2 regions of the Pseudomonas rosaeacicularis genome follow, and region 1 is predicted to be linked to the other one. Evidence: predicted binding sites of a transcription regulator. Region 1 holds the regulator's gene; the other holds the start of a gene.
The links. Region 1 encodes FliA, which starts transcription of late flagellar genes. Its sites were predicted from a motif close to CTAAAGTTTNNNNNNNNNNNGCCGNTAA; they were not measured.
Positions count from the first base shown of each region.

Region 2: ACWKWM_RS12265 (methyl-accepting chemotaxis protein) is a predicted target of FliA. The motif match lies at 5,125-5,152, and genes of this name have one in related genera.

Region 1 is NZ_JBSKHT010000026.1:66,597-73,883, reverse strand. It holds gene flhA (flagellar biosynthesis protein FlhA) at 1-918, shown strand, start outside; gene flhF (flagellar biosynthesis GTPase FlhF) at 930-2,282, shown strand; gene fleN (flagellar synthesis regulator FleN) at 2,401-3,234, shown strand; gene fliA (RNA polymerase sigma factor FliA) at 3,231-3,971, shown strand; gene ACWKWM_RS26990 (chemotaxis response regulator CheY) at 4,236-4,610, shown strand; gene ACWKWM_RS26985 (protein phosphatase CheZ) at 4,630-5,418, shown strand; gene ACWKWM_RS26980 (chemotaxis protein CheA) at 5,540-7,287, shown strand, end outside.
Region 2 is NZ_JBSKHT010000008.1:150,299-157,585, reverse strand. It holds gene ACWKWM_RS12290 (ABC transporter permease) at 1-92, opposite strand, end outside; gene ACWKWM_RS12285 (ABC transporter permease) at 82-1,032, opposite strand; gene ACWKWM_RS12280 (ABC transporter ATP-binding protein) at 1,034-2,083, opposite strand; gene ydcS (putative ABC transporter substrate-binding protein YdcS) at 2,231-3,382, opposite strand; gene ACWKWM_RS12270 (tellurite resistance TerB family protein) at 3,619-4,347, shown strand; gene ACWKWM_RS12265 (methyl-accepting chemotaxis protein) at 5,321-6,943, shown strand; gene ACWKWM_RS12260 (chemotaxis protein CheW) at 6,953-7,287, shown strand, end outside.

The DNA of each region.
Region 1 (7,287 bases):
CAGGAGCTGGGTTTCCTGATGCCAACGGTCCACATTCGCGACAACCTCGATCTGGCGCCCAGCGCCTACCGCCTGACGCTGATGGGCGTGACCCTGGCCGAAGCCGAGATCTACCCGGACCGGGAGCTGGCGATCAACCCCGGTCAGGTGTTTGGCAGCCTCAACGGCATCAACGCCAAAGACCCGGCGTTTGGTCTGGAAGCGGTGTGGATCGAAGTCAGCCAGCGGGCACAGGCGCAGTCGCTCGGATACACCGTGGTAGACGCCAGCACGGTCGTTGCGACGCACTTGAACCAGATTCTCTACAAGCACTCTCATGAGCTGATCGGGCACGAGGAAGTCCAGCAATTGATGCAATTGCTGGCCAAAGGCTCGCCCAAGCTGGCTGAAGAGTTGGTGCCCGGTATTCTGTCGCTCTCGGCGCTGCTCAAAGTGCTGCAAGCGCTGCTCGCCGAACAGGTGCCGGTGCGCGACATCCGCAGCATTGCCGAGGCTATCGCCAACAACGCGGCGCGGAGTCAAGATACCGCCGCATTGGTGGCTGCTGTGCGGGTCGGATTGTCCCGCGCAATCGTGCAAAGCATTGTGGGCATTGAGCCGGAGCTGCCTGTTATCACGCTTGAGCCAAGGTTGGAACAGATATTGCTAAATAGTCTGCAGAAGGCAGGGCAAGGTCAGGAAGAAGGCGTTCTACTCGAACCGAGCATGGCTGAGAAGCTGCAACGCTCGTTGATCGAAGCAGCGCAGCGTCAGGAGATGCAGGGCCAGCCGGTTATTTTGTTGGTCGCAGGCCCGGTTCGCGCCATGTTGTCGCGGTTTGGACGTCTGGCTGTACCGAACCTGCATGTGTTGGCGTATCAGGAAATTCCTGACAACAAGCAAGTCACCATCGTAGCGACTGTCGGGCCTAACGGCTGAGGTAGTGAGTCATGCAAGTTAAGCGTTTTTTCGCCGCCGATATGCGACAAGCCATGAAACTGGTTCGAGATGAATTGGGCGCCGAAGCGGCCATCATCGGTAACCGGCGCATCGCTGGCGGCGTGGAACTGACCGCTGCGCTCGATTACAAACTCTCGGCGCTGGCGCCGCGTGTACCCAACATCGAACTCGAAGACGAGCTGCGCAAAACCCAATCGCGCATCGTCTCCGCCCAGGCTGAACTCGGCACCCGTGGCGAGGTGGACGCTTCGCCCGCCCGCCAACTGTTTGCCGGTCTGCCGTTGAGCGATGACGAGAAGCACATCGAGCCAACGCTGGACGAACCGTTCCGCCCATCGGTGCATGCAGCCGTTGCCGCAGACCGCGCCGAACGGGCAGCGCTCGCCGAGCCTGCCATCGGGCAACGTGCCTACGACTCGATGCGCTCCGAATTGAATGGCCTGCGCGAACTGCTGGAAGTTCAGCTCGGTTCCCTGGCCTGGAACCAGCTGCAAGGCAGTCGTCCATCCCAGGCCAATATGTGGCGCCGTCTGCAACGGGTCGGCCTGTCGGGCCCGCTGTCTCGTGACCTGCTGGCGATGGTGCCGAATACCGATGATCAACAGCACGCCTGGCGCATGCTGCTGGCACACTTGGCGCGTATGATTGCAACGCCTGACGTAGAGCCGCTGGAAGAGGGCGGAGTGATTGCCATGGTCGGCCCTGCCGGCATGGGGAAAACCACTACGCTGGCCAAGCTTGCAGCGCGTTACGTGCTCAAATACGGCTCGCAGAATATCGCGCTGGTGAGCATGGACAGTTTCCGGATCGGCGCTCAGGAACAGCTGAAAACCCTGGGACGTATTTTGAATGTACCGGTGACCCACGTTGATCCGGGGCAATCCCTGGCTCAGGCGCTGGAACCGTTACTGCGCAAGCGTGTGGTGCTGATCGATACCGCCGGCCTTCAGGCCAGCGACCCGGCCCTGCGCATGCAGCTTGAAAGTCTTGCAGGGCGTGGCATCAAGTCGCGCAACTATCTGGTGTTGGCAACGACGAGCCAGAAGCAAGTGCTGTCAGCGGCGTATCACAGTTACAAACGTTGCGGTCTGGCCGGGTGCATCCTGACCAAACTGGACGAAACAGCCAGCCTCGGCGAAGTCTTGAGTCTGGCGATCAGTCATGAGCTGCCCGTGGCCTATCTCACCGATGGTCCACGGATACCGGATGATCTGCATTTGCCGCGGCGGCACCAGTTGGTGAGTCGAGCGGTCAGCGTGCAGATGCAGGAAGAGCCTAGCGAGGAAGCGATGGCTGATATGTTTGCGGATCTTTACCACACCCCCGGCAAGCGCGTGGGTTAGGTGAAGAATATGACACTGGAATGTACCCACTTAGATGGTCTGCCAGGCATTGTTCAAACAACGAACGTGCAGCCCGACATGTGGCTTAGGTCTAAGCAAGACAAGGTAAACAATTAACATGGGCAGCATGCATCCCGTACAGGTTATTGCAGTGACCGGTGGCAAAGGTGGCGTAGGCAAGACGAACGTGTCGGTGAACCTTTCACTGGCACTGGCCGAGCTTGGACGCCGCGTCATGTTGCTGGACGCCGATCTGGGTCTGGCCAACGTCGACGTACTGCTGGGGCTTACCCCGAAACGCACCCTGGCCGACGTCATCGAAGGTCGATGCGAGCTGCGTGACGTCCTGCTGCAAGGCCCGGGCGGTATCCGCATCGTGCCGGCGGCATCGGGCACCCAGAGCATGGTCCATCTGACGCCCGCGCAGCATGCGGGTCTGATTCAGGCTTTCAGCGACATCGGCGACAACCTCGACGTGCTGGTGATCGACACCGCCGCCGGGATCGGTGAGTCGGTGGTGAGCTTCGTGCGCGCCGCCCAGGAAGTGTTGCTGGTGGTCTGCGACGAGCCGACCTCCATCACCGACGCCTACGCCCTGATCAAGCTGCTCAATCGTGATTACGGCATGAACCGTTTCCGGGTCCTGGCCAACATGGCGCAGAGCCCGCAGGAAGGGCGCAACTTGTTCGCCAAGCTGACCAAGGTCACCGACCGTTTCCTGGACGTTGCCCTGCAGTACGTCGGCGCCGTGCCGTATGACGAATGCGTACGCAAGGCCGTGCAGAAGCAGCGCGCGGTGTACGAGGCGTTTCCACGCTCCAAATGCTCGCTGGCGTTCAAGGCCATCGCGCAGAAAGTTGACACCTGGCCGTTACCGGCGAACCCGCGCGGCCATCTGGAATTTTTCGTCGAACGTCTGGTGCATCACACCAGCGCAGGGCCCGTGTCATGACAGCAAGTGGGTATCGCATGTACAGCAAATCATCCCGTGATTCCCAATACGAGCTGATCGAGCGCTATGCGCCTCTGGTCAAGCGAATTGCCTACCACTTGCTGGCGCGTCTGCCGGCCAGCGTGCAGGTCGAAGACTTGATCCAGGCCGGCATGATCGGCTTGCTCGAAGTCTCGACCAAGTACGACTCCACCAAAGGCGCCAGCTTCGAGACCTACGCCGGGATTCGCATCCGCGGCGCCATGCTCGACGAGGTGCGCAAGGGTGATTGGGCACCGCGTTCGGTGCATCGCAACACGCGCATGGTCAGTGACGCGATTCGATCAATTGAAGCAAAAACCGGCCGCGACGCTAAAGATCACGAGGTTGCGGCCGAACTCCAATTGAGTCTCGATGATTACTACGGGATTTTGAACGATACCTTGGGCAGCCGACTGTTCAGTTTCGACGACCTGCTGCAGGACGGCGAACATGAAGGGCTGCATGAGGACGGCGCAAGCCAGTCGCTCGAGCCGTCGCGTGACCTGGAAGATGAACGTTTCCAGAGCGCGTTGGCTGAGGCCATTGCCAATTTGCCAGAGCGTGAGCGCCTGGTGTTGGCGCTGTACTACGACGAAGAGCTTAACCTCAAGGAAATCGGTGAGGTCCTGGGTGTCAGCGAATCGCGGGTCAGTCAGTTACACAGCCAGTGCGCAGCTCGTTTGCGAGGGCGTTTGGGAGAATGGCGAGCGCGTTGACAGGCAACGCGGCGGACCCATTGGGGCCGTGTTACCTGTAAAGCCGGCTGTGCAGAGCGTTCGTGGGAAACAAGAGAGACAAGGCTTGAGCCGGTCAGCGCAGACGCACATCGCGTGCGTCGCGCCGTGGTTCATGCCTGTTGATTTGCCAAGCCCGTCGTCGTTTCGTGCAGCCCGGTCAGCGAGCTGTACCGGTTTTGATTGAACGCGCGTCCAGGTGCTGGGCGCGTTAAAGACTGCTTGGAGGTCGAATTGGACAAGAACATGAAAATCCTCATCGTTGATGACTTCTCAACGATGCGGCGGATCATAAAAAACCTGTTGCGTGACCTTGGGTTCACCAACACGGCGGAAGCAGATGACGGCACGACCGCATTGCCGATGCTGCAAAGCGGCTCTTTTGACTTTCTGGTAACGGACTGGAACATGCCTGGCATGTCCGGCATCGACCTGCTGCGTCAAGTCCGTGCCGATGAGCGCCTGCGCAGCTTGCCGGTATTGATGGTCACCGCTGAAGCCAAGCGTGAGCAGATCATTGAAGCCGCCCAGGCCGGGGTAAACGGTTACGTGGTCAAGCCTTTCACAGCGCAAGTGCTGAAAGAAAAAATCGAGAAGATATTCGAGCGCGTCAATAGCTGATGTTCGCTGCGAGGGCGCTATGGATTCCAAAGATTCGACAATGGGTGACTTTGAGTCGACCCTGAAGAAACACGCACAAGAGCTGGTCGCAAGCCTTGAAAAAGGCAAGTTCGGCGAAGCCGTGCAACTGATCCATGAGCTGAACCAGACCCGCGATCGCGGCCTGTATCAGGAAGTCGGCAAGCTGACGCGTGAGCTGCACAGCGCCATCGTCAACTTCCAGATCGACCCGACCATGCCGCAAGCCGAAGAAGTGTCACAGATCACCGACGCCACCGAGCGCTTGTCGTACGTGGTCCGGCTGACCGAAAACGCGGCCAATCGCACCATGGATCTGGTGGAGCAAAGCACCCCCTTGATGAACGGACTCACGGCCGACGCCAAAGCGTTGAGCGCCGATTGGGGCCGCTTCATGCGTCGCGAAATCGGTGCCGAGGAGTTTCGTGATCTGGCCAAGCGTGTCGACGGTTTCCTGACACGCAGCGAGCAGGAAACCCACGAGGTTGCCGGCCACCTGAACAACATCTTGTTGGCTCAGGATTATCAAGACCTCACCGGTCAGGTGATCAAGCGCGTTACTCAGTTGGTGACCGAAGTCGAAAGCAATCTGCTCAAGCTGGTGCTCATGGCCAGCCAGGTCGACCGCTTTGCCGGTATCGAACACGACCAGGAACTGTTCCGTCAGCAAAAAGAACAAGAAAAACTTCATTCCAAGGGTGAAGGTCCGCAGATTCATGCCGATAAACGTGAAGACGTCGTATCCGGTCAGGATGATGTAGACGATCTGCTATCCAGCCTGGGTTTCTAGGTTCTGAGTAAGAAGGCGTTGTGAGCCTGCTGCGTGTTGATTGACCGCACCCGGCTCACCCGCTGACGACTTCGCGCATGACCTGGATCGGTTGACGGTTAATTTTAGGAGCACCCCCCCAATGAGCTTCGGCGCCGATGAAGAAATCCTTCAGGATTTTCTGGTTGAGGCCGGCGAGATTCTGGAGCAACTGTCCGAGCAACTGGTCGAGCTGGAAAGCCGACCGGATGACGCTGACTTGCTCAATGCAATTTTTCGCGGTTTTCACACTGTAAAAGGGGGCGCCGGCTTCCTCCAGCTCAATGAGCTGGTTGAATGCTGCCACATCGCGGAAAACGTCTTCGACATCCTGCGCAAAGGTGAGCGCCGGGTCGATTCCGAGCTCATGGACGTGGTGCTCGAGGCGCTGGATGCGGTCAACGCCATGTTCGGCGAGGTGCGCGAACGTACCGATGTCACGCCGGCAACGCCTGAACTGCTCGCTGCGCTGGCGCGTCTGGCCGAACCTGCATCTGCCGAGCAAGTGGCCGCAGCGCCGGTGATTGCCGAGCCTGTGGCTGAGGCGTCCGATGACATCACGGACGACGAATTCGAACAACTGCTGGACTCGCTCAACGCCGTCAAGGCTCAGGCTGCCGGTGGCACAGTGTCCGCGCCGATTGCCGCGCCCGTTGCCGCACCCGCCGCACCTGCCGCACCTGCTGCTAATAGCAGTGACGACATCACCGACGCTGAATTTGAGTCCTTGCTTGACCAGTTGCATGGCAAAGGTCAGTTCGCCGTGGACGCCGTTGCACCGCCCGCGGCGCCCGCACCAGCGCCTGCTGTGGCGAGCACGTCATCGGACGAAATCACTGACGACGAATTCGAAGCGCTGCTCGATCAGTTGCACGGCAAGGGCAACTTTTCAGCCGAGTCTGCTGCGAGTGCTCCGGCTGCCGCGCAGCCACCGGCCGCGCCTGCTGCCCCTATCGCGCCTGCCGCTGCCAATGGCAAGCCGTCGGACGAGATCACCGACAACGAATTTGAAGACCTGCTCGACCAGTTACACGGCAAAGGCAAGTTCGAACCCGATGCGATCACCATCGCTCCAGCGGCCGTTGCCCCGGTAAAGAAAGCCGAGCCCGTCAAGGCCGAACCGGCGAAAGCCGCTGCTCCGGTCGCAAAACCTGCAGCGCCAGCGCCCGCCAAAGCGGCAGCGCCTGCGGCCGAGAAGTCAGAAGCCGAAACCACCGTGCGCGTCGACACCGCGCGGCTCGACGAAATCATGAACATGGTCGGCGAACTGGTGCTGGTGCGTAACCGCCTGGTGCGCCTGGGTGCCAACAGCGCTGACGAAGCCATGTCCAAGGCCGTGTCCAATCTGGACGTGGTCACCGCTGACTTGCAGACCGCCGTGATGAAGACGCGGATGCAGCCGATCAAGAAAGTCTTCGGCCGTTTCCCGCGACTGGTTCGCGACCTGGCGCGTCAGTTGAAAAAAGAAATCGCTCTTGAGCTGGTCGGTGAAGAAACCGATCTGGACAAGAACCTGGTGGAGGCACTGGCCGACCCACTGGTCCACTTGGTGCGCAACGCGGTCGATCACGGTATCGAATCCCCGGAAGAGCGCGAAGCGTCGGGCAAACCCCGAGGTGGGCGCGTGATCTTGTCTGCCGAGCAGGAAGGCGATCACATCCTGCTGTCGATTTCCGATGACGGCAAAGGCATGGACCCGGCTGTGCTGCGGGCGATTGCCGTCAAGCGCGGCGTCATGGACAAGGACGCTGCCGACCGCTTGAGCGACAGTGACTGCTACAACCTGATCTTCGCGCCGGGCTTCTCGACCAAGACCGAGATTTCCGACGTGTCGGGGCGTGGCGTGGGCAT
Region 2 (7,287 bases), on a different contig from region 1:
GGGAAGTGCAAAAACACCAGCCCGCCCCACGCCGCGATTTTAAGGCCCCACGAGGCTTGGTTATCGCTTTTTGCTACAGCCTTAAAGCGCATCGAAAGCCCCCAGTCGTTTGACGATGGACAGGTAAATCGCGATCAGCACAATCGGCACTAGCGTGAACGCAGCCGCCATCGGCATGTTGCCGATCGCGCCTTGCTGGGCGTAGACCATGCTGCCAACGAAGTAACCCGGTGGCCCGATCAGTTGCGGCACGATGAAGTCGCCCAAAGTCAGCGAGAAGGTGAAGATCGAACCGGCCGCAATGCCCGGAATCGATAGCGGCAAAATCACGTGCATGAACGTCTGCCGAGGCTTGGCGCCAAGGTCGGCGGACGCTTGCAGCAGCGAAGGTGGCAGACGTTCCAGCGACGCTTGAATGGGCAGAATCATGAACGGCAGCCAGATGTAGACGAACACCAGGAAGCGCCCCAGGTGCGAGGTCGACAAGGTACTGCCGCCGACACCGGGAATGCCCAGGACGAAGTGCAACACTGGCTCCAGCCCCAAGTGCTGAACGAACCATTGCGCCACGCCGCCCTTGGCCAGCAGCAACGTCCAGGCGTAGGCCTTGACGATGTAACTGGCCCACATGGGCATCATCACCGCGATATAGAAAAACGCTTTGGTCTTGCCGGTGGTGTAGCGCGCCATGTAGTAGGCGATGGGGAAGGCGACGATGGCGCTGGCGATGGACACCGCAATCGCCATGCTCAGCGTGCGCTTGATCACGTCGAAGTTGGCTGGCTGAAACAGCGCTGAAAAATTCGCCAGGGTCAGGTCCGGCGTGACCGCCATGGTGAAGTCGTCGAAGGTGTAAAACCCCTGCCATAGCAAACCCAGCAGCGAGCCGAGGTAGATCGCGCCGAACCACAAAAGCGGCGCAATCAGTAGCAACGACAGGTACAGGTTTGGTTTGCGATAGAGCAGATTGGAGAAGCGTCGCAACGGAGACTGACCCGGCACCGGCGCTACGTGGGCGAGGGTCTGACTCATCTCAACGCACCCCGGCCGCAAGCTCGTTCGGCGTGTCATGCAGGGCAATCATGGCTTCGCGCGCCCAGCGTGCCGTGAGCCGCTGGCCGGTCAGGTGTTGCGCGCTGGTGTCCAGCCATTGCGTGTTGGCCTGGCTGATGCTCAGAACCTGACCGTTATCCAGCGTCAGTTCATAGCGGGTCGCGCTGCCTTGGTACTGGATGTCATGCAGCAGACCGCTGACTTCAATTTCGTGACTGCCCACCGGCCCGTCCGCAAAGCGAATGTGCTCGGGCCGAATGGAAAACGCCTGTGCCGCGCCGCTCAGTTGCTGGGCGAAATGGCCGCGCAAGACGTTGGAGGTGCCGACGAATTCAGCGACGAAGGTGGTCGCCGGTTTCATGTACAGATTGCGCGGGGTGTCGACCTGTTCGATGCGGCCTTTGTTGAATACCGCCACGCGGTCCGACATCGACAGCGCTTCGGTCTGGTCGTGGGTGACGAAGATGAACGTGATGCCGAGTTGGCGCTGGAGCTTTTTCAGCTCGCTCTGCATTTGCTCGCGCAGCTTAAGGTCGAGGGCGCCGAGGGGTTCGTCGAGCAGTAACACTCGCGGACGATTGACCAGCGCGCGGGCCAGCGCCACACGTTGCCGCTGGCCACCGGAAAGCTGCACCGGTTTGCGTTGGCCGTAACTGCCCAGGGCCACCATCTGGAGCGCTTCGTCGGCACGTTTGTAGCGCTCGGTTTTGCCGACGCCTTTGACTTTCAAGCCGTAGGCGACGTTGTCGAGGACGTTCATGTGTGGGAATAGCGCGTAATCCTGAAAGACGGTGTTGACGTCGCGCTGATACGGCGGCAACCCAACGGCTTCTTTGCCGTGAATACGGATCGAGCCGGCGCTGGGCTGCTCGAAACCTGCGATTAGCCGCAGGCAGGTGGTCTTGCCCGAGCCGGAGGGGCCGAGCATCGAAAAGAATTCGCCGTCCTTAATGTCGATGCAAACCCGGTCAACGGCCTTCACCTCGCCGAACACACGGGAAACGTTAGTGAACTGGACTGCAAGGGTCATGGTAGAGCTCCAGCTGGCATCGACGTAAACGCGAATCCCTGTAGGAGGCTGACGAGCACCGCGAGGCTGCGATCGCGATTTGCCTGACACACCGCATCGCAGCCTCGCGGTGCTCGTCAGCTTCTACAGGGGAATTAGGTCATTGCTCTAACGCCCGCCCATGATCGCAATGTAGTCCTGCGTCCACCTGCTATACGGCACGAACTTGCCGCCTTCGGCCTGCGGGGTTTTCCAGAAGGCGATCTTCTCGAACAGGTCAAACCCGTTGGTGGTGCAGCCCTCCGCGCCGAGCAACTCGCTGGATTTACACGCCGCAGGGACCACCGGCAGTGAACCGAACCAAGCCGCTACATCGCCCTGGACTTTTGGTTGCAGCGACCAGTCCATCCATTTATAGGCACAGTTCGGATGCTTGGCGTCGGCGTGCAACATGGTGGTGTCGGCCCAACCGGTGGCGCCTTCCTGCGGGATGGTCGATGCCACGGGCTGTTTGTCTGCCTGCAGGCCGTTGACCATGTAGCCCCACGAACTGGACGCCGCCACGCCTTCGTTCTTCACGTCACTCATCTGCACGGTTGCATCGTGCCAGTAGCGGTGAATCAACGGCTGCTGTTCACGCAGCAGATCGAGCACCGCCTTGTACTGGGTTTCGGTCAGTTGATAGGGGTCTTCGATCTTTAGATCAGGCTGTTTGGTCTTGAGATAAAGCGCTGCGTCGGCAATGTAGATCGGCCCGTCGTAGGCCTGCACTCGGCCTTTGTTAGGTTTGCCGTCGGGCAGGTCTTGCGGCTCGAACACCACGCTCCAGCTGACCGGCGGGGTTTTGAAGACATTGGTGTTGTACAGCAACACATTCGGCCCCCACTGATACGGCGTGCCATAGGTTTGCTTGTCTACGACATACCACTGACCGCCTACCAGGCGCGGGTCGAGATTTTTCCAGTTAGGGATCAGCGAGGTGTCGATGGGCTGCACGCGTTTTCCAGCAATCAAGCGCAACGAGGCGTCGCCGGAGGCGGTCACCAGGTCGTAGCCACCCTTGGTCATCAGGCTGACCATTTCGTCAGAAGTGGCCGCGGTCTTGACGTTGACCTTGCACCCGGTTTCTTCCTCGAAGCCCGTCACCCAGTCATACGCCTTGTCACTTTCACCGCGCTCTATGTAACCCGGCCACGCCACGATATCGAGCTGGCCTTCGCCATTACCGACAGCCTTGAGTGTTTCAGCTGCCTGCAGCGTGGCGCTGGCGAACAACGCGGTGATCACAGCGCTTAACAGCGTGGTCTTGTGCACTGACATGGGCTTCCCTCTTTTTCAAATTATGGTCGGGGCAGTGTGAAGTGACGATCTGGCGCAACGGCCTCATCGACGGGGCAATCCGCTTTTTGTTGTCGATTGGGCTGAGTCTATATCGTTTTATTCAAAGGGCCATTACGGGTAGCAACATCTGGAAGCACACCTGAGAACAGCGCCCGAACAGTTCGTTTTAATCTGCGAGCCGTTGAATCTTCCGACGACAACTCAGGATAAATCCTATGAATACCCGTGGATTGTTGGACCAGTTACTCAAATCCGGTCAAGACCTGCTCAAGAACAAGGCAGGCGGTGGTTCTCAAGTGCAGAACAAAAGCGGCGGCCAGGGCGGGCTGAGTGATCTGCTTGGCAAAGTGGGCGGCGGCAATCTGGGTGGTTTCTTGTCTGGCGCGGGTGGCGGCGCGGCGGCTGCAGGGGCGATGGGTTTGCTGTTGGGCAATAAAAGCGCGCGTAAGATGGGCGGCAAGGTGCTGACCTACGGTGGGCTGGCGGCGCTCGGAGTAATTGCCTACAAGGCATATGGCAACTGGCAAGCGAATCAAAGCGACGCGCCGCAGGCCGAGCCGCAAACCATCGACCGTGTGCCGCCCGCTCAGGTCGAGCAGCACAGTGAAGCAATCCTTCGGGCGTTGGTCGCAGCTGCCAAAGCCGATGGTCATGTGGATGACCGGGAGCGCGAGTTGATCGAGGGCGAATTCACCCGATTGACTGGCGACCAGGAGTTGCAGCACTGGCTGCACGCCGAACTGAACAAACCGCTGGACCCATCCGACGTGGCCCGCGCCGCGAAAACTCCGGAAATCGCCGCCGAGATGTACATCGCCAGCGTGATGATGGTCGACGAAGAACACTTTATGGAGCGGGCGTATCTGGACGAACTGGCCAAACAACTCAAGCTTGACCCTGCGCTCAAGACCGAACTGGAGACCCAGGTTCGTCAGGCGCAGTAAGCGCGCTGCCATGCGGCGCAACTCGCTCCAACAGAAAGCGTGTGCGCCGCGATACCGCTTCTGCGCAGAGGCCAGAACCAAAAATCGGGCAGCGCTGCAGATCCGCTTCTGCCAAAGGCGTAGGAGCTCTTCGAGGTTACGAGAGCAGCGATGGGCTGCGAAGCGGCCCCAAACCCCACGACCTTGGTTTCGTCAGACACACCGCGTGCACCGGTTTTACTGCCGCTGCGCGCCAGATCGCGAGCAAGCTACGCTCCTACGGCCTGCGGCCAGAATCAAAAGCGGGCAGCGCCACATATCCGCCTCAGCCTGCGGCCAGAATCCAAAACGCGCGATATCGAAAATCCGCCTCTGCCGAAGGCGTAGGAGCAATCGGAGGTAACGACGGTCGCGATGGGGCGCGAAGCGGCCCCAACCCCCACGACCTCAGTTCCATCAGACACACCGCGTGCACCGGTTTTACTGCCGCTGCGCGCCAGATCGCGAGCAAGCTACGCTCCTACGGCCTGCGGCCAGAAGCAAAAGCGGGCAGCGCCACATATCCGCCTCAGCCTGCGGCCAGAATCAAAACGCGCGACATTGGAAATCCGCTTCTGCCGAAGGCGTAGAAGCTCTTCGAGGTTACGAGAGCAGCGATGGGCAGCGAAGCGGCCCCAAACCCCACGACCTTGGTTTCGTCAGACACACCGCGTGCACCGGTTTTACTGCCGCTGCGCGCCAGATCGCGAGCAAGCTGCGCTCCTACGGCCTGCGGCCAGAAGCAAAAGCGCGCCACCCTTAAAGCAACGCCTCTTCATGCCGACAACTTGTCAGAAGCGTCTGATATCCGTGTCGGAAAGTTAGCAAAACAGGTCGGAAAGAGTCCGGTAAGTGCGTAAGCCGCTGGGCTATACTCCTGCTCGCTTTGGACCGTCCATCGGTCCGCTTCTTGAACCCGGCGTGGCCGCTGGCGTTGAACTCTTGAGGGCTGACTGTGAAGAACTGGACGTTGCGTCAACGGATTTTGGCGAGCTTCGCTGTGATCATCGCCATCATGCTGCTGATGGTAGTGGTGGCGTATACCCGACTGTTGTCGATTGAGTCCAGTTCGGAGGCGGTCAGTAACGACGCCATTCCTGGCGTGTATTACAGCACCCTGACCCGAAGCGCCTGGGTCGAAAGCTACCTGCGTACCCTGGAATTGCTCGGCGAAGACGAAGGCCGTCCGCTGACCAAGGAAGAGAAGGATCAGTACCAAGAGTTTGAAACGCGCCTGAACGCGCAAATGGCCAACTATCGCAAAACCGTCTTCGATGCAGCCGATCAGGCCGGTATCGACAATTTCGAGAAACTGCACCAGATCTTCAATAAAGCGCTCGATGACACCCTTCGTGCTTACGAGGCCAACGATTTCATTGGTGCCCGGCAGATCTTCAAAGAGCGCATGAACCCCGTTTGGGTCGACGGCCGCCGTCAGCTTAACGACATCATTGTGATGAACAAGAAAGTGGCGGATGACGCCTCCCTGGCGATCCATTCTGCGGTGCAGAGTGCCAAGCTAAGCATGGGCATTTCCTTGTTGGTAGCCGTGTTGGCGGCCGGGGCTTGCGGCCTGCTGCTGATGCGCACGATTCTGGCACCGATGACGCTGATCGTACGTATCCTCGATACCATGCGCACCGGCGATCTCAGCAGCCGTTTGAACCTGGACCGAAAAGACGAATTCGGCGCAGTGCAAACCGGCTTCAATGACATGGTCACTGAGCTTGCCGCACTGGTTTCTCAGGCGCAGCGCTCGTCGGTGCAGGTCACCACGTCGGTCACCGAGATTGCCGCAACCTCCAAGCAACAACAGGCCACCGCCACTGAAACGGCTGCAACGACCACCGAAATCGGTGCGACTTCCCGGGAAATCGCCGCGACATCCCGAGATCTGGTGCGCACCATGACCGAAGTTACTTCCGCCGCCGATCAGGCGTCGATCCTCGCAGGCTCCGGCCAGCAAGGTCTGGCGCGCATGGAAGAAACCATGCATTCGGTGATGGGCGCCGCAGACCTGGTGAATTCCAAGCTGGCGATCCTCAACGAGAAGGCCGGCAACATCAATCAGGTGGTCGTGACCATCGTCAAGGTGGCCGATCAGACCAACTTGCTGTCGCTCAACGCTGCGATCGAAGCTGAAAAAGCCGGCGAATACGGCCGTGGTTTCGCCGTGGTCGCCACCGAAGTGCGTCGCCTGGCCGATCAGACTGCCGTCGCCACCTACGACATCGAACAGATGGTTCGCGAGATTCAGTCCGCGGTGTCCGCAGGCGTCATGGGCATGGACAAGTTTTCCGAAGAAGTGCGTCGTGGCATGTTCGAAGTGACTCAGGTGGGCGAGCAGCTTTCGCAGATCATCCATCAAGTCCAGGCCCTCGCGCCACGCGTGCTGATGGTCAATGAAGGCATGCAGGCACAGGCCACCGGCGCCGAGCAAATCAATCAGGCGCTGGTGCAACTGGGCGATGCCAGCAGCCAGACCGTGGAATCCCTGCGCCAGGCCAGTTTCGCCATCGACGAGTTGAGCCAGGTCGCGATCGGGCTGCGCGGCGGCGTTTCGCGATTCAAGGTCTGAGTCGGATCGATGATCGAGCATTCAGCCAGACGCGGGTCGCCCGTGTTGCCCAAGAACAAGCTGTTTCTGCTGTTCCGGATCGGCGCCGAACGCTATGCGCTGGAAGCAGTGGAGGTGGCCGAAGTGTTGCCTCGGCTGGCGCTCAAACCGATCGCTCAGGCGCCGCATTGGGTTGCTGGCGTGTTCGCTCATCGCGGTGCGGTTATCCCGGTCATCGATCTCAGCGCGCTGACGTTCGGTCAGCCTGCCCAATCGCGTACCAGCACCCGTCTGGTGCTGGTGCATTACCGGCCTGATGCAGACCGAGCGGCGCAACTGCTCGGACTGATTCTGGAACAGGCCAC